Regions from separate parts of the Klebsiella sp. I138 genome, predicted to be linked through region 3. Evidence: predicted binding sites of a transcription regulator. Region 3 holds the regulator's gene; each other region holds the start of a gene.

Region 1 (4,844 bases), 1.5 Mb from region 3:
GCTACGCCTGCTGGCGGACCGCGGTGTCGATCCGAATCAGCTGGAGCACGATCTCCCGGGAAAACGCGCCAGCCTGCGTACCCTGGTAGAGCGGACCCGCAACAGCTGGCACGCGCGCAAGGGCGAGTATGACTTCTCGCATGAGGTCAAAGAGGCGATGTCCGGTTGCCTGGCCTGTAAAGCCTGTTCAACCCAGTGCCCGATTAAAATCGACGTCCCGGAGTTCCGCTCGCGCTTCCTGCAGCTTTATCACAGCCGCTATCTGCGCCCGGTTCGCGACCATCTGGTGGCGACGGTGGAGTCCTATGCACCGCTGATGGCCCAGGCGCCGAAAACCTTCAACTTCTTCATTAACCAGCCGTGGATGCGCAAGCTGTCAGAAAAGCACATCGGAATGGTGGATCTCCCGCTGCTCTCGACGCCGTCGCTGAAGCAGAGAATGGTAGGGCATCGCTCGGCAAATATGACCCTGGAGCAGCTCGAAGCGCTCAGCGCCGCGCAGAAAGCCAACATGGTGCTGGTGGTGCAGGATCCGTTTACCAGCTATTACGACGCGCAGGTGGTGGCCGATTTTGTTCGCCTGGTCGAAAAGGTGGGTTATCAGCCTGTGCTGCTGCCGTTCTCCCCTAATGGCAAGGCGCAGCACATCAAAGGATTTCTGTCACGCTTTGCGCGCACGGCGCAGAAAACCGCCGATTTTCTCAACCGCGTGGCGCAGCTGGGCATGCCGATGGTGGGGGTCGATCCGGCGCTGGTGCTGTGCTATCGCGACGAATACAACCAGGTGCTGGGCGACAAGCGGGGTGATTTCCGCGTGATGCTGGTGCATGAGTGGCTGCCACAGGCGCTGCCGGAAACTCGCACACAGGAGAGCGGCGGAGAAGCGTGGTACCTGTTTGGCCACTGTACGGAAGTGACGGCGCTGCCCGCCGCGCCGAAGCAGTGGGCGGAGATTTTTGCGCGCTTTGGCGCGAAGCTGGAAAACGTCAGCGTGGGCTGTTGTGGCATGGCCGGGACCTACGGTCATGAGGTGAAAAACCATGCCAATTCGCTGGATATCTACGCGCTTTCCTGGCAACAGGCTATTCAGCGTTTACCGCGCAACCGTTGCCTGGTAACCGGATATTCCTGTCGGAGTCAGGTGAAGCGTATTGAAGGCAGCGGGGTTCGTCATCCGCTGCAGGCGCTGCTGGAGATTATTGGATGATTTGGAAACGTCAGACGACGCTGGAACAGCTTAACCGCATGGGCGAAGGCAATATGGTCGGGCTGTTGGATATTCAATTTGATGTCTTTACCCACGACACCATCGAGGCCACCATGCCAGTGGATAGCCGAACGCATCAGCCGTTTGGTCTGCTGCACGGCGGAGCATCCGTGGTACTGGCGGAAACGCTGGGCTCGGTGGCCGGCTATTTGTGCAGCGAAGGTGAGCAGAAGGTGGTTGGCCTGGAGGTGAATGCCAACCACATTCGCTCGGTACGTGGTGGCCGGGTTCGCGGCGTCTGTAAAGCCTTGCATGTCGGGTCACGCCACCAGGTGTGGCAGATCGAAATCTCCGATGAGCAGGGCCGCTTGTGCTGTTCCTCTCGCCTGACTACGGCGGTGGTCTGAGATAGCCGCAACTGACTAAGGTTTTTCTCATTCAAATATAAGGGGGAAATACTTCCCCTTTATATTCAGCATATTTATTGCGTTTCATCCTTAATCGTTTCGCTGGGGCCATTCTTCTGCACGGAGGCAATTCCTTTTTTTGCCGCTTCTTTGGAGGAATACATTTCGCTGGTGGCGATAGTTTCGTGATTATCCGCCTTTAACAGGAAATACCACGGTTGGGAAACGCTTTTCTCAGACTTTTTAATTACGTAATACCCCATCTTTAACTCCTTTTCGCATTAGAACCGACACCATGATATGTAGACTATGATGGCTTAAGCAGCAAGTCATCCGCGGTAAAAATATAATTCATGAATCATTCACGCTATTTATGCTACTATTTAAGAACGATACACTTGCGAGTAACATAGAGGACGGAGTTAACTATGGGTATCATTTCCTGGATCATTTTTGGTCTTATTGCCGGTATTTTGGCTAAGTGGATTATGCCAGGCAAAGACGGCGGCGGTTTTATCGTCACTATCGTTCTGGGGGTCATTGGTGCGGTTGTAGGTGGTTGGATCAGTACGTTCTTTGGCTTCGGCAAGGTCGATGGATTTAATTTCGGCAGCTTTGTCGTGGCGGTAATAGGTGCATTAGTCGTACTGTTTATCTACAGAAAGATTAAAAGTTAATATACCGTCATCATTCATGCGGCCTCATCGCCGGCGGTGATGAGGATATAGACGTTCAGCACGAAATCAGACGCCAAATAAAAGCTGCCATGCGAACTGGCAGCTTTTTTTATGCCGCAGGCGTCAGCTGGAAAATGAAACCAGGATGACTCAGGGATGGCTCAGGGCATATCGGGAACCGGGACAACCTCCACGCGCACTTCATAATGTTTGGCGGTACCTGTCGGGATCAGCGTGGTCAGTTTGTTAATAGTCTCAGCGGGGTTATCGGTGGCAACCGTTGCAGAGAATAATACCGGCTTTCTCGGTGGGAATGGCGGTAAAGGCATGGGCATCGGGCCACGTCCCTGAGGCATATCCATCAGGGGCTGTCCGGCATAATTACCTGCGGGAGCAGGGGTGTCGGTTTTATCTGCCGCAAATGCGCTGGCCGCTGCAATTGAAACGGTGGCTAACAGAGCAATGATTGTTCCTTTCATCTTCGTTACCTCTTTGGAATGTGGCTGAAATCTTAGAGGCAACGCATTTCACGAACAATCCCGTGGAGGGCGAATCCTCCAAAACTCCTCATTTCATAACGAATGTGAAGTTCCGTTGCGGGAAGCAGAATTCTGACTGGTTTAGTTCAGCAGTACGCTCATCACCAGCAGTACCACCATGCACATCGACATAATACTGATATCAATCATCCTGTACGGCAAAACTCCAGGTAAGCAGCGCCTCCGACGACGAGCCGAAAACTGTAGGAAATTTAAGCAGGAATTGTACATCAATTTACCGGTAGAGAAAAAACCTTTATTCCTGGTTTTTATCCGAATTTAGCATGATAAGCCATTCGCTTTCCCGGATAACAAATAGCCATCCAGAAGGATGCTTATAGATTGTTCTGATTGATTAAGGCAAAGGTGAGCTTGTCGCGGGGGCTGTACGCAGAACAAGCTGTTGATTTTACTATTAGTGCTAATCTGCTGAATGGACTGTTTTCGATTTCAAAAATAGGTATTTCCGATACACCTTTCCCATTGCCTGCTCTCTCCGCGAAAAACGCTAAATAACTTATTATTTATCAATATATTAAATTACAAAATAGTCACCTGATAACCTGCAGGCGAGGGTCTATGCTTATAAAAAGCGAGATAAAAGGGCCTGAGAAGGAAATACCCCTTCTCCGGCTGGGTTGAAGTGATAATCGTTATCATTAACATGGCCGTATGCCCTGATGGCGCTAACCAATGAGGTAGAGCGATGGAATTAAATGCAGGAACCTTCAATCCCGACGATTTTAACTGGCGTGGTCTGATGATGACTCCCGCCGCGGCCGCCCATATTTGTCACCTGGTGAGCCAGCAGCCCGATAAGCAGGGGTTGCGTCTGGGTGTCAAAACCAGCGGTTGCGCCGGCTTTGCTTACGTCCTTGAGCTGATTGCCGAGCCTGCGGAAGACGACCTGCTGTTCGAACGCGACGGGGCCAGACTGTGGGCGCCGCTACAGGCTATGCCGTTTATCGATGGCACAGAGCTGGATTATGTTCGGGAAGGATTAAATGAAATCTTTAAGTTTCATAACCCGAAAGCGCAGCATGAATGTGGCTGCGGTGAAAGCTTTGGGGTTCAGGCGGAGTAACTATGTCTCGTAATACTGAAGCAACTGACGATGTCAAAACCTGGTCCGACGGGCCGCTCAACTATAAAGAAGGCTTTTTTACCCGCTTAAAGACCGATGAGCTGGCAAAAGGCATTAACGAAGAGGTGGTGCGCGCCATTTCCGCCCGCCGCAATGAGCCCGAGTGGATGCTTGAGTTCCGGCTAAACGCGTTTAACGCCTGGCTGGAGATGGAAGAGCCGCACTGGCTGAAAGCGCACTACGACAAACTGGACTACCAGGATTACAGCTACTACTCGGCACCCTCCTGCGGTAACTGCGATGACACCTGCGCGTCAGAGCCAGGTGCGGTACAGCAAACCGGTCCTGGCGCCTATCTGACTGAGGAAGTCGAAGAGGCTTTTAATCTGCTGGGCGTCCCGGTGCGCGAAGGGCGTGAGGTGGCGGTCGACGCGATTTTCGACTCCGTTTCGGTGGCGACAACCTATCGGGAGAAGCTGGCGGAGCAGGGGATTATCTTCTGTTCGTTTGGCGAGGCAATCCACGACCACCCGGATCTGGTGAAGCAATATCTCGGTACCGTGGTGCCGGGTAATGACAACTTTTTTGCCGCGCTGAACGCAGCGGTAGCCTCTGATGGCACCTTTATCTATGTCCCAAAAGGCGTGCGTTGCCCGATGGAGCTGTCGACCTATTTTCGTATTAACGCGGAAAAAACTGGCCAGTTCGAGCGCACTATTCTGGTGGCCGATGAAGGCAGCTACGTCAGCTATATCGAAGGATGTTCCGCCCCGGTACGCGATAGCTATCAGCTACACGCGGCGGTGGTCGAGGTGATTATTCACAAAGACGCCGAGGTGAAATATTCCACGGTGCAGAACTGGTTCCCCGGAGACAACAACACCGGCGGGATTTTGAACTTCGTCACCAAACGTGCGCTGTGTGAAGGCG
Region 2 (4,844 bases), 1.7 Mb from region 3:
CGCTGGCCGTCCAGGCTGTGGAAACCAAACCCACGCCGCAATCCCCGGATGTGATGCTCGGCCCGCTCTTCAATGATGTGCAAAGTGCCAGACTCTTCCCCGACCAGAAAACCTTCGCCGATGCGATTCCCAACAGCGATCCGCTGATGATCCTCGCCGATTACCGCATGCAAAAAAACCAGACCAGTTTCGATCTCCGCCATTTCGTCGAGCTGAATTTCACCCTGCCAAAGGATAATGACCAGTACATTCCACCAAAGGGTCAGACGCTGCGTCAGCATATCAACGGCCTGTGGCCGGTGTTAACCCGCAGTACCGTCGAGGTTGAGAAGTGGGATTCGCTGCTGCCGCTGCCCAAACCTTACGTGGTTCCCGGCGGCCGCTTTCGCGAAGTTTATTACTGGGATAGCTACTTCACGATGCTGGGCCTGGCTGAGAGCGGACACTGGGATAAAATTGAAGATATGGTGGCTAACTTCGCGTCGGAGATAGACACCTGGGGCCATATCCCCAATGGTAACCGCAGCTATTATTTGAGCCGCTCACAGCCCCCGTTTTTCTCATTTATGGTCGAACTTCTTGCCACCCACGATGGCGACCAGGCGCTAAAAACCTGGCTGCCGCAGATGGAAAAAGAGTACCAGTACTGGATGAAGGGCGCCGAATCGCTGGAGCCGGGAAAAGCCAACCAGCGGGTGGTGCGTATGGAAGATGGTGCGCTGCTGAACCGCTACTGGGATGATAACGATACGCCGCGTCCGGAATCCTGGCTCGATGATGTCACCACCGCAAAGAACAACCCGAATCGTCCGGCGACGGAGATCTATCGCGACCTGCGTTCTGCCGCGGCCTCGGGCTGGGATTTCAGCTCGCGCTGGATGGATAACCCGAAACAGCTGGGGACCATCCGCACCACCAGCATCGTCCCGGTCGACCTCAACGCCCTGATGTTCCATATGGAAAAAACCCTCTCCCGCGCCAGCAAAGCCGCTGGCGACAATGCAAAAGCGGCGCAGTACGATGGGCTGGCAAATGACCGGCAGAAGGCGCTTGAGAAATATCTGTGGAATGATAAAGAGGGCTGGTATGCCGATTACGACCTCAAGACCCATAAGGTACGTAATCAGCTCACCGCCGCGGCGCTGTTCCCGCTGTACGTGAACGCCGCCTCCCGCGAGCGGGCGGCGAAAGTTGCGGCGGCGGCAGAAGCGCAGTTACTGAAACCTGGCGGATTAACCACCACGACCGTGAACAGCGGGCAGCAGTGGGATGCGCCTAACGGCTGGGCACCGCTGCAGTGGGTTGCCGCCCAGGGGCTGCAAAACTACGGCCAGCAAAAAATCGCCATGGAGGTGAGCTGGCGCTTCCTCAGCAACGTCCAGCATACCTACGACAGTCAACAGAAGCTGGTCGAAAAATATGACGTCAGCTCAACGGGCACCGGCGGTGGTGGCGGGGAGTATCCGCTGCAGGACGGCTTCGGCTGGACCAACGGCGTGACGCTGAAAATGCTGGATTTAATCTGTCCGAAAGAGCAGCCGTGCGATTCACTTCCGGCCTCACGCCCGGTCGAGAAAACAGCACAACCCGCAGCCGCTACTACCAGTACGCCTCCGGCTGCCAACGATAGCGTTGCCGCTCCGGACAAAAAAGCAGCACCGTGATCCCTTGACGCGGCGGGTTCACCGCCGCGTTTTTTTCTCCCCCCTTGACGATAATCGCGTTAGTCTGCTGTTTTCAGACCACTCGCCGTAATGGAAAACTTCATGCTGATTGACGACATCGATTCGCCAGCCTCTACCAACAGCAGCTCGCTCTGGCAGGGCGTAGAGAAAAACCGCCCGCCCACTGGGATGCCCGGGCGGAGAACATTGCCGTCGTCAATACACCGGTCATCGACAGTTACCTCCAGCAGCTGCTGGCCAAAATTGATCTGTGCGGCGCCAGCAGCCTGTTTGATATGGGCTGTGGTCCGGGCACCGTCGCCCTGGCATTGGCCGACCAGCTCATGCTGGTATGTGGCGTCGATTATAGTCAGGGGATGCTTGATGTTGCCGCTCGTCGGGCACAGGCGCAGGGCGTTCATCACGCGGTCTGGCACCAGCGGGCGTGGGAGGAGAGCTGGGCCGGACTTCCACGCTGCGATATCGCCGTTGCTTCACGTTCCACCCTGGTGGCCGATCTGGGCGACGCCATGGCGAAGCTCAATGACCAGGCGCGGTTACGAGTCTACACCACCCATCTGGTGAACCCGGGTTTTGCCTCGCCGACGATCCTCCGCGCCCTGGGACGAGAGAGCGTCGCGCTCCCTAACTATCTCTATGCTATTAACGTGCTGTATCAAATGGGGATTCATGCCAGCGTCGACTTTATTTATGGCGATCCTCAGGATAACAGCAGCTATCCGCGCTTTGAACGCAACGTGGTGGCAGCATTTGGCACACTCAGCCCGCCCGAGCGGGAGCGACTCTCGCGTTGGTATGCGCAGCAAAACCCGGAGACGATCCAGGTTGACGCCCGGGACTGGGCGCTCATTAGCTGGAATTGCCGCCGCTGACCCGACCAAAACCTACCTGATATAGTAGCCCTCTGATTTCTCTCTCACTTCCTCCGGGCGCATCACGCGCCTCTTAAGCGGCAACATCCTGATATTTCTCACGGTCTTTGCCGGACGTCGCGGCAAAATCCCACTTGATCATGAGAAGGCAAACAATAATAATTCGCATTACTTTTTTACGAAAGATGACACTTTCGTTTTTTATTCGTGGCGGCGTACAGGAGTACCAGGCTACGTCAACTCAGGATTATGTCATGACCGCTCGCGTCACCTTCAAACGCTCCGCCTTGCTATGCGCGCTGGCCGCCGCCTTCCCTCTCGCCAGCCTGGCGGAAGAGACGGTTGTTGTCACCGCTCAGCCCATCGATTCCGCCACCTCGCCGACGCAAGGCTATAGCGCAAAAACCTCAGCCGGTGCGACAAAAACCGATCAGCCGTTGATTACCACCGCGCAGTCGGTCTCCGTTATCACCCGCCAGCAGATGGATGACCAGGGGGCTAATACCATCAGCCAGGCGCTGACCTATACTCCGGGGGTTTACTCTAGCTTCGGCGGCGGAGCAACCCGCTTTGATACGGTGTCGTTACGCGGCTACCACGGCGGCGACGTTGATAACCTGTTCCTGGACGGCATGCGCCTGATGAGCGACGGCGGCAGCCACAACGTGCTGCAAATCGATCCGTGGTTTATTGAGCGGGTAGATGTCATCAGAGGCCCGTCTTCGGCCCTGTACGGCCAGAGCGTGCCGGGTGGCGTGGTGAACCTGACTTCTAAACGTCCGCAGTTTACCTCAGAAGGCCATTTCCGCCTCAGCGGCGGAACGCAAAATACGAAAGGGGCCGCCTTCGATTATACCGATGCCATCAACGATCAGTGGGCTTACCGGATTATCGGCATGACGCGGACCAGCGATACCCAGTACGATAATACCCGCGAAGAGCGCTACGCTATTTCGCCTTCCCTGCTCTGGCAGCCGGATTCCGACACCTCAATGCTGCTGCGCGCCTACCTGCAAAAAGATCCATCAGGCGGCTATCACGGTTCGCTGCCGCTGGAGGGCACCCGCTACGCACACAACGGACGTAAGCTGTCCACCAGCACCAACGAAGGCGACCCATCAGACGGATATCAACGCCGCGAGCAAATCTACAGCTACGAGTTTAATCATCAGTTCAACGACGTCTGGTCGGCCTATTCCGCCGGAAGCTACACCCACACCAACGTGTCGCTGGATCAGGTGTATCAGGTCGGCTGGATTGATGACAGCGATATGCTGGCGCGCGGCTACAGCGGCTCTCGCGGCTCTCTGGACGCCTGGTCCACCGATAACCGTCTGCGTGCCGATTTCACCACCGGCGATCTGGCACATACGCTGATCCTCGGTGCGGAATATCACCGTTTCCGCAACGATCTGTGGACCGGAGCCGGGAGCGCATCGCCGCTCGACCCGTTTAGCGGCTACACTGCGCAAACCGGGCATACCGTGACCTACAGCGATAACAATAACCGTCGCTATTACCAGACGGGGATCTACCTTCAGGATGAAATGGTCTGGGAACGCTGGCATCTGGATGTTTCCGGTCGGTACGATCGCATTGTTTCTCAGCAGGTCAGCGATACCTTCGGCACCGCCAGCCGCCGCTCCGATGACCATATCAGCGGCCGGGCATCGCTGCTGTACGCCCTGGAAAACGGCCTCTCGCCGTATCTGAGCTATAGCCAGGCGATTACGCCAGCCATGTTGCCGGGAGCCAACGGAACGCTGCTCAAGCCCACGACCGCTGAGCAGGTGGAAGCGGGGCTGAAATTCCAGCCGCCGGGTACCGCCGATATGTACAGCATTGCCATCTACGATTTGACGCAAAAAGATGTGGCAACGCGCGACCCGAATATCGCCACCGCGACCTTTATTCCGGCGGGTAAGGTCCACTCTCAGGGCGTTGAACTGGAGATGCACAACCAGATTACACCGGAGCTGAGCACCCTCGCCTCCTACACCTGGAACCGCCTGCGCTTCCAGGACACCAAGGATGGTACCAACGATAATACGCCGCAGCTGACGCCGGATCAGATGGCCTCTTTCTGGGCGCGCTATCAGTTCCCGGCAGGCATTAGCGCAGGGGCTGGCGTACGCTATATCGGCAAGCAGTGGGCGGATGATGCCAACACCGAACGTCTGCCGTCGGTCACCTTGCTCGATGCCATGGTGCGCGCCGATCTTGGCGTCTGGTCACCGTCGTTGAAAGGGGCTTTTGTGCAGGTCAATGCCAACAACCTGAGCGACCG
Region 3 (4,844 bases):
TCTGGTCCATGGTCTGTTTGGCAGTCTCGACAACCTGGGCATCCTCGCTCGTGACCTGGTGAACGACTACGATATTTTGCAGGTTGATATGCGCAACCACGGTCTTTCCCCTCGTTCACCGGAGATGTCCTACGCGGCGATGGCGCAGGATCTGCTCGATACGCTAGACGATCGGCAAATAGAGAAAGCCACTTTTATCGGCCATTCAATGGGCGGTAAAGCGGTCATGGCACTCAGTGCACTGGCCCCAGAACGCATCGATGGCCTGGTAGCCATTGATATTGCCCCGGTGGATTACCACGTGCGCCGTCATGATGAAATTTTCAGCGCCATTAATGCCGTCACCGACGCCGGTGCTACGTCCCGTCAGCAGGCGGCCGCAGTGATGCGAGAACATCTGCAGGAAGAAGGCGTGATTCAGTTCCTGCTGAAATCCTTTGTTGACGGCCAGTGGCGCTTTAACGTCTCGGTGCTGTGGGATCAGTATCCCCATATTGTTGGCTGGCAAACCATTCCCGCGTGGCCACATCCGACGCTGTTCATTCCGGGAGGCAACTCCCCATACGTCACCGATGCGTATCGCGACACCCTGCTCGCTCAGTTCCCGCAGGCGCGGGCGCACGTGATTGCCGGAGCCGGACACTGGGTGCATGCGGAGAAACCCGAAGCCGTCCTGCGCGCCATTCGCCGCTATCTGACCGATTTGCAGGCGTAACTGGCTAAAAACTGCCCGACCGCGCAGCAGAATGCCCGCGGTCGTTGGCGCAGCGGTTCGCCTGATGTATTATGGCGCGCTATCTGTGTCGGCTATAGCCCGGCAACTTGTTTCCCCGAAGTCACTCTGAATCATGGCAAAAGAACAAACGGACCGTACGACATTAGATTTGTTCGCAACCGAGCGTCGCCCGGGTAGACCAAAGACCAATCCGCTTTCGCGCGATGAACAGCTGCGCATAAATAAGCGCAATCAGCTCAAACGCGATAAAGTTCGCGGCCTGAAGCGTGTGGAGTTAAAACTCAACGCGGAGGCAGTTGATGCACTCAATGAGCTGGCGGAAGCTCGCAATATGAACCGCAGTGATTTGATCGAAGAGATGCTGATGAACCAGCTGGCAACCCTACACAGCCTGGGTAAAGCCTGAAAATCCTCAAAAAAACACTTTCATGTAGCAGAGTGTGCAGTCGGGCGTGATTGCTGTTTCCGCGTCCTCCCCTGTTCTGCTATGATTGCCGTTATCTGCGGGCATTACGCCACTACCACATCATTAAGTTTCAAGAGGTTATTTTACTCATGGCAATCATCGGCATCTTTTTTGGCAGCGACACTGGCAACACCGAGAATATTGCAAAAATGATTCAGAAGCAGCTTGGTAAAGATGTTGCTGATGTTCACGACATTGCCAAGAGCAGCAAAGAAGATCTGGAAGCCTACGACATTCTGCTGCTCGGCATCCCGACCTGGTACTACGGTGAAGCCCAGTGCGACTGGGATGACTTCTTCCCGACGCTGGAAGAGGTCGATTTCAACGGTAAACTGGTTGCGCTGTTTGGCTGCGGCGATCAGGAAGACTACGCGGAATACTTCTGTGATGCGCTGGGGACTATCCGTGACATCATTGAACCACGCGGCGCGACTATCGTTGGCCACTGGCCGACTGCGGGCTATCATTTCGAAGCGTCAAAAGGCCTGGCGGACGACGATCACTTCGTCGGTCTGGCTATCGATGAAGACCGTCAGCCGGAACTGACCAACGAACGCGTGAGCAAGTGGGTTAAGCTGGTCTCTGATGAGCTGCATCTCGAAGAAATCAAAAACGCGTAATGATTGAGCGGCGTTACCATAAAGTTTCGCCGCATTAATAGATAAAAGCAATCAAACTAATAGCTACAAGTTTTTAACTTTTAATCACATATCTGTACAATGTCCTCTGATTTAACGAGGTCAGGTGACGCAGTTTGTAGCTGGGACCTCGTTTTTGACAGCATACAAGGCTCGATGCTTGCAGTTTTCATTTCATCATGGCAGTTCTATAATGAGACGCATTACATCGGGTGATTCTCTGTATTACTTCCGCTGATGGAAGTAGATCGTTTAGCAACAGGACAGATTCCGCATGACTGACAACAATACCGCATTAAAGAAGGCTGGCCTGAAAGTCACACTTCCACGATTAAAAATCCTGGAAGTCCTGCAGGAACCGGATAACCATCACGTCAGTGCGGAAGACTTATACAAACGCCTGATCGACATGGGTGAAGAAATTGGTCTCGCTACCGTTTACCGCGTGCTGAACCAGTTTGATGATGCCGGCATTGTTACCCGCCATAACTTCGAAGGCGGTAAATCTGTTTTCGAACTGACCCAGCAGCATCATCACGATCATCTTATTTGCCTCGATTGTGGCAAAGTGATCGAGTTTAGCGATGATTCTATCGAAGCGCGTCAACGCGAAATCGCTAACCGCCACGGCATCCGTCTGACCAACCACAGCCTGTACCTGTACGGTCACTGTGCTGAAGGTGACTGCCGCGAAGATGAACATGCACACGATGCGGTGGTAAAGTAATTCCCCGCAGCGCGAATAGCAAAAAGCCAACCTGACGGTTGGCTTTTTTTATGTCGTTACGGCGTGAAAAATCAGGATTTGGTATTGTTGCTGCGGATCTCTTTCCAGATCTGATCGCAGCGCGCTTTCACCGCCTGGTCATTACCGGTACGGGTGGCCAGAATACACTGCTGGTAATCCAGCACCCGCACGCTTTCCTGATTCGCAAACGTCTGATGCTGTTTATCTTCTTTCAGCACATCCAAAACGCTCTGGCAGGCCTGAACCTTGTCCGGGTTCCCTTCCGCCGTATTAATGCAGGCGCTGTAGGCATCTTTTAATTTTGTATCTTCTTTCGGTGCGGGAGACTGCGTACAGGCTACCAGGCCCGATGCCATAACCGCGATAAGCAGTAGCTTCTTCATAATCGACCTCTCAGGTTTGCGGCAGGTTTACGCCTGCCGCAGCGGCATCAGAAAATAGTGAACGGGGCAATAACCATGAATTTCACGTCACGCTCGTCCTGGAAGATGTTGCCGTAACCACCGCTCCAGCTCGGGATATCGGAGTGGTTGTCGTATTGCGTAAAGTGCAATTTGAACAGCGTTCCTTTTGCCCGGCCATCCTGTACGGTATACATGGCATCCAGGCTATAGGCGGACTCTTCCAGGCGTTTATCCGGATTGTAGTAAGCGTCAGGTGAGGACATTTTGCCCGGCTTAGCATCCCACGCGTAAACGTATGACGCGCCAAACGCCCAGCCCGGCATATTCCAGTTTTTCATGTCATACATCGCGCCGAAGAATACCGCTTTTTCGCCGTTGGCGTTGAAGTCGGAGCGGTTATCCCACCACACATCAAGACGACCGTTAGAAGATGCATAGGTTGGCGTCATGCGCTGCAGGAAGTAGCCCTGCTGGCCTTCAGCTTTCACCCAGGTGCCTTCCAGACGCAGATCGAGGACATCAGCAACCTTGTAACCGAAGGTCAACGCCTGCAGCCAGGCGGTGCCATCATAGATATCGTTCGTGCCGCCATTGCTGACTTTGTCACGCGTACCGTAGAACTGGTAGCTGGTGTTTAACGGCGTACCGGCGATATCAAATTTGTAACTGGCTTTGGCAAAATACTGGTCGATATAGCCTTCAGCCTGACCAAACGCCGCTTCCAGCACGAGGTCATTTTTAAAATCGTATTTGGCGCCCAGGGAGTGCAGATAATCGACTTTGGTTTTCTTGTCGTTCTGGTAGAAATCATCCATCTCAATGTGCCATGGCGCTTTGTATTCGTTCGTCCACATATAGGAGAAACTCAGCGCGCCAGAATCGCCGTAATCAAAGTTGGCCCCGGCTTCAGCACCTTGATAGGTACCCGGCATAAAGCTCCAGTGCGGAGCCAGCAGCGTTTGCCCGGTTGGCTGGATATAACCGGCACGCGCCCATACCGGGCCGTATTTAAATTTCGCCGCAGCCTTATACAGGCTGATCCCGCTCTTATCGCCAGAGTAATCTTCGTCGTAGGCTTTATTTTTTGAGGAGAAGGCAATTTCGTTCGGGTGGCCGCTTTCGCTGCTTTCCGCCATTTCAATCGCGGTAAAGGCAGCAACGTCAATACCAAACATATCAGCGGCATAGCCGGACTGGAAATCCAGGTTGGCGTTCCAGGTTGAATGAGAAAGGTTGGTTTTGTATTTATCGCCGTCGGTTACATCTTTACGGTCACGCTCACGCTGCCAGTAATAGATGCCGCCGGTTAAGGTGGAATCATCAATAAAACCTGCTGCGCTGGCCTGCGGAACAACGATCCAGCTCGACATCGCGGTGACGGCGGCAATAGCCAGCGCCAGCGTACTACGTTTGCCACTAAACGTACGCATGTGCATATCCTCTTTGACGTTTTAAAACGCGGAGCCAAAGGCAAGCCGCGAAAAAATAAATAAGACTGCTAAAAGGTGGAGCGGTAAAATCCGCGTAACCACGATTGATAGACTATTTTTCGTGACGCGAATTATCAATCTCTTTCTCCGATCAAAGCTTAAGATTATGACAAAGCGCACATATTCTATTTCTTTTTGTTACAATCTTAGATGTCATACATTTCACGCGTAACTAATTACTAAATAAAAAGAAAATAACAAATGAAAGCGTTTACAGTCATTTTTGGCACTGGCGGGAGGTATAGCGGACATGGCAGATATGACAAACAGTAAACAAGATTAATTCGCATCGCGAAAATAACGAACATTATTCACGAATGCCAAAATAAAAAAACGCCGCAAATGCGGCGTTTTTTACGCGG
Region 4 (4,844 bases), 1.3 Mb from region 3:
AGTGATTCAACGTAGCGACGTTGCCCTTCGGCATACAGCGTGTCGAAAGCCAATGAGGATTTGCCTGACCCCGACAGCCCGGTGACGACAATCAGTTTGTCGCGAGGGATGACGAGGTTGATGTTTTTGAGATTATGGGTGCGGGCGCCCCGAACTTCGATCTTATCCATTCACCTTTCCCGGTAGGTAGATACACGGACTGCCTGGTTTGCATGAAGAACAAACGGCGGAAACGGCTAATTATGGCACAATCCGACCTGTTTGAATATACAGTATTGGAACGCTCATCGGCATGCGCGATGAAAAATGGCAGGGCAATAAGATGTTTACTGGAATCCGCCTCGCAGCTATCAAAATGCACCTTTGTGGTGTTAGAATTACCGGTTTACACTTATTAAGAAACCTATTCAGGAGATTCGATCATGGCCAGCAGAGGCGTAAACAAGGTGATTCTCGTCGGTAATCTGGGGCAGGACCCGGAAGTACGCTACATGCCGAGTGGTGGCGCAGTCGCCAACTTCACGCTGGCGACTTCCGAATCCTGGCGCGATAAGCAGACCGGCGAAATGAAAGAACAGACCGAATGGCACCGCGTTGTGCTGTTTGGCAAGCTGGCTGAAGTCGCTGGTGAATACCTGCGTAAAGGCTCCCAGGTCTACATTGAAGGCCAGCTGCGAACCCGTAAATGGACCGATCAGTCCGGGGCTGAAAAATACACCACGGAGATCGTCGTCAACGTGGGCGGTACCATGCAGATGCTGGGTGGCCGTCAGGGCGGCGGCGCTCCGGCAGCCGGTGGCCAGCAGCAGGGCGGCTGGGGTCAGCCTCAGCAGCCGCAGGGCGGCGGCAACCAGTTCAGCGGCGGCGCACAGTCTCGCCCGCAGCAGCAGTCTGCACCGGCAGCGCCTTCTAACGAACCACCGATGGATTTCGATGACGATATCCCGTTCTAAGGTCTCCCTTAGACACAGTCGTTGATGCATGAAAAAAAGCCCCGTTTTTCGGGGCTTTTTTATATCTGCTGCGAAGCTGTGAAAGTTTCGCGTGCTCTTGTACCTTACTGTGCTGCTGGTGCTGCTGGTGCTGCTGGTGCTGCTGGTGCTGCTGGTGCTGCTGGTGCTGCTGGTGCTGCTGGTGCTGCTGGTGCTGCTGGTGCTGCTGGTGCTGCTGGTGCTGCTGGTGCTGCTGGTGCTGCTGCTGGTTCGGCGGGAGCTGCCGGGCCGCTGGATTGGGCCGTGGCTTTTTGTTTACGCGCCATCTCATCGACGATCAGTCGATAGGCAATATAGTACTTATAGATATTGCTGACGTAGGTTACGGTTTCGGAGCCGATCTTCTCAGCGGCCAGATATTCCACATTGCCAAACCAAATATTGGGGTCAAAACCGCGCTTTTTGGTTTCTGTGCGCAGGCGGGCGATACGGGCTGGTCCGGCGTTATAGGAAGCGAACGAGAAGAGCGCCTTGTCGAGCTGGGTCATCGGTTCGTCGCCATAATACTGGTCGATCATCCAGCGCATATACTTCACCCCGGCATGGATATTTGGGTCCAGCTTGCTGATATCACCGACCTTCAGCTCTTTACCCGTCCGCGGCATCACCTGCATAACGCCGATGGCGCCAACGTGGCTGCGGACCGACTGGTTGAGGCGCGACTCCTGGTACCCCTGAGCCGCCATTAACAGCCAGTCAACGTCATATTTATCGCCGTACTTGCGAAAGATATCCACCATTGCCAGAAACTTGCGCCGTTCCTTTTGTGCGGCGGCATTTTTGACATACTTCGCGTCCTTCAGATAACGCAGCAGGATGGTATTCCCCAGCTTGCTACCCTGGCCGTTAGCCTTCACAAAGCGATTTAACGAGGCGAGAAGCAGGGGGCTGTTCTTGCGTACCGCCCAGCCGATGCTGGCATCTTTGCGCAGGACAATATCCTGATGTACCTGGATTTTTGGGAAAACCTGTTTCCAGAACATAGCTTTATGACGATCGACAACGGTCAGCGGAATCAGGCCGGCGCTCAGCATTTCTATCAGGTCTTCATCTTCGAGGGATTCCGGCGCGGCTTCGATGATAACCGGTGGACGAGATTCTTTCGCAAAGTGGGCGTTCAGTGCGACCAGGCTCTGGTAATAACTTGATGACTGGCGAACAAAGACTTTTTTGCCTGAGAGCTGTTCCAGGCTGGTCACTTCAGGTGAGCCCGGTCCGGAAAGCAGAAGCTCCTGGACGTTGGAATAGAGTGGCATCGTAAAATCTGCCTGCTGCTGACGATCTTCGGTTACCGTAATATTTGCGGCGACAATATCTCCCTTGCCGGCAATGAGTGCGCTGAAGAGTTGGTCGCGAGCGACTGGAACAAAGATTATCCGCACCTTCAGATGGCGGTGTTTGAGCTTCTGTTCCTTCATCAGCTGTTGATTAAGGCTGCGTTCATACTCGATAAAAATGTCATGTGTTGCCCCCCGCTGGGTGCCTTTGTCGATAAAGAAAAAGGTCTTGCTGTAGGTGGTTAACACCCTGATGACTCGTCTGTCGAGCATGCCGGGGAGATCGCCCTGCCAGGGCTGCTGCATCTCTTGCGTATTTAATTCCAGCGTCTCTCGTTCTTCCTGAAGCGGTGGTTTCTTTTCCCCGGCCGCCGCATAAACGGAGCTGGCGAGCAGCAGGGCGGCCAGGCAAGAAAAGCAGGCGATAGCGTATCGTTGAAATGAGAGGATGTTCATGGAGTGATGCTCCGCAGGTGCATCCATTTATTTTAGTCAACTCTTGGGGGTTAGCTTGTTCGTTTACCATGACGACATGAGGGGGGAACATCGCTAGATGTCGCGGGGCAAGCATCCCTGCCTTGCGAAGCAACCCGAATGAATATGCTGCTTGATTCAATGACGAATATTGAAGAGTGACGTCTTCTCTTTTTTATTAATGCTGACTATTATTTTTAAAATGAAATGGAAACGATAAATAATTATGGAGATAATATGGTTGAATAGTGTTTTTTTTATGTTTTTGTGAATGTTGATATTAATTAAATTATTATTACCAATAACAACGCTCGTGGTTTATCCTGTTGTTTTATTTGTTTTATTTGTTTTATTTGTTATATTTCAATCTGTTTCAGCTATTTTACATTATCGGCTTGATAATGAATCTCATTTCTAATAACGTAATAACGCACAATAATCATATCCATGGCTGATCGTAAAACGCTATCTAAGAATAGTGCGGACGCGTATTTTTCATTTTCGACAGGGTGAGATTTTATATTTTGGCCACAAGCTCTTTATATCCCGTTAGTTATTCGGGAGGGCTTTGCTACGCCAAAACCAGGCGTTGAGTTATTCGCATGGAAATGACTACCGCTGTTTATCTGAATGATGAAGGAGTCGCGCCCCGACAGCAAAAAAAGAAAACAGGGCATACTCCATGAAACAATACTCACACTACTCGCTAGCCGTGCTGATTCATATGGCTATCTGGGGCGCGGCATTACCCGCGCAGGCCGCTGACAGCAGCACACAGGAAGACACAAAGGACGCCGATACCGCTGCGGCAAATACCGAAGAGACGATGGTGGTGACTGCCGCCAGGCAGACCTTGCAGGCACCCGGTGTTTCAACGCTCACGGCTGATGACATTCGCAAACACCCGCCGGCTCGCGATATCTCTGAACTGATTCGTACTCAGCCAGGGGTGAACCTTACCGGCAACTCGACCAGCGGCCAGCGCGGTAATAACCGACAAATCGATATCCGCGGCATGGGGCCGGAGAATACGCTGATACTGATCGATGGCAAGCCGGTGACCAGCCGTAACTCGGTACGCTATGGCTGGCGTGGCGATCGTGATACGCGCGGTGACACCGGCTGGGTTCCTGCAGAGATGATCGACCACATTGACGTGATTCGCGGCCCTGCGGCGGCGCGCTATGGCAACGGTGCTATGGGCGGCGTGGTGAATATTATTACCAAACCCGTGAATAACGAATGGCATGGCTCCTGGAATACCTACATGAACGCGCCTCAGCACCGAAAAGAGGGGGCGACAAAGCGAACGAACTTCAGCCTTGAAGGGCTAATGTCGGACAGCGTGAGCTTTAATTTATGGGGCAACCTGAGTAAAACGCAGGCTGATGCCCAGGATATTAACGCCGGCCACGAGGCGGAGCGGACCGGCAGCTACGCGGGATCTTATCCGGCCGGGCGCGAAGGGGTCGTGAATAAAGATATCCACGGTAAGCTACGCTGGGAATTTGCACCCATGCAGGCGCTGGAGTTTGAAACCGGCTATAGCCGCCAGGGCAATCTCTATGCCGGCGATACGCAGAATACCAACACCAGTACGCTGGTGAAAAGTATGTATGGTAAAGAGACCAACCGCATTTACCGTCAGACCTATGGCCTCACCTGGACAGGAGGCTGGGATAACGGCGTCACCAGCAACAGCTATGCACAGTATGAACATACCCGTAACTCCCGCATGAATGAAGGCCTGGCCGGGGGAACCGAGGGTATCTTCTCCAGCAGTGAGTTCTCGGATATCGATCTGGCAGATGTGCTGTTACACAGCGAGGTGAATATTCCGTTTACGCTGGGAGTCGACCAGAATCTGACGCTGGGCACCGAGTGGAACCAGCAGCGGATGAAAGATGGGGTGTCGACCACCCAGTCGCTCTCCTACGGTTCCATCGACGGTATTTCGGCCTCCGGTCGCAGTCCCTACAGCAGTGCCGAGATTTTCTCGCTGTTTACTGAAGACAATATCGCACTCACCGATAGCACGATGCTGACGCCGGCGCTGCGTTTTGACCATCACAGTATCGTCGGCAATAACTGGAGCCCATCG

The links. Region 3 encodes Fur, which represses iron uptake genes when iron is present. Its sites were predicted from a motif close to ATAATAATGAGAACNACTATCAA; they were not measured.
Region 1: sufA (Fe-S cluster assembly scaffold SufA) is a predicted target of Fur. The motif match lies at 3,474-3,496, and genes of this name have one in related genera.
Region 2: ACMYSK_RS03595 (TonB-dependent siderophore receptor) is a predicted target of Fur. The motif match lies at 2,710-2,732, and genes of this name have one in related genera.
Region 4: ACMYSK_RS17700 (TonB-dependent siderophore receptor) is a predicted target of Fur. The motif match lies at 3,139-3,161, and genes of this name have one in related genera.

The regions. Positions count from the first base shown of each region.
Region 1 covers NZ_CP180447.1:958,452-963,295, forward strand. Annotated here, with positions in the region: gene ydiJ (D-2-hydroxyglutarate dehydrogenase YdiJ) at 1-1,207, shown strand, start outside; gene menI (1,4-dihydroxy-2-naphthoyl-CoA hydrolase) at 1,204-1,614, shown strand; gene ACMYSK_RS04400 (YegP family protein) at 1,689-1,877, opposite strand; gene ACMYSK_RS04405 (GlsB/YeaQ/YmgE family stress response membrane protein) at 2,043-2,291, shown strand; gene ACMYSK_RS04410 (hypothetical protein) at 2,453-2,770, opposite strand; gene sufA (Fe-S cluster assembly scaffold SufA) at 3,537-3,914, shown strand; gene sufB (Fe-S cluster assembly protein SufB) at 3,917-4,844, shown strand, end outside.
Region 2 covers NZ_CP180447.1:787,052-791,895, reverse strand. Annotated here, with positions in the region: gene ACMYSK_RS03605 (alpha,alpha-trehalase) at 1-1,664, shown strand, start outside; partial or broken gene ACMYSK_RS03600 (class I SAM-dependent methyltransferase) at 1,767-2,557, shown strand; gene ACMYSK_RS03595 (TonB-dependent siderophore receptor) at 2,812-4,844, shown strand, end outside.
Region 3 covers NZ_CP180447.1:2,505,297-2,510,140, forward strand. Annotated here, with positions in the region: gene ybfF (esterase) at 1-715, shown strand, start outside; gene ybfE (LexA regulated protein) at 849-1,142, shown strand; gene fldA (flavodoxin FldA) at 1,292-1,822, shown strand; gene fur (ferric iron uptake transcriptional regulator) at 2,115-2,567, shown strand; gene chiQ (ChiQ/YbfN family lipoprotein) at 2,639-2,971, opposite strand; gene chiP (chitoporin ChiP) at 3,019-4,422, opposite strand.
Region 4 covers NZ_CP180447.1:3,786,526-3,791,369, reverse strand. Annotated here, with positions in the region: gene uvrA (excinuclease ABC subunit UvrA) at 1-170, opposite strand, end outside; gene ssb1 (single-stranded DNA-binding protein SSB1) at 423-953, shown strand; gene ACMYSK_RS17705 (transglycosylase SLT domain-containing protein) at 1,058-2,725, opposite strand; gene ACMYSK_RS17700 (TonB-dependent siderophore receptor) at 3,426-4,844, shown strand, end outside.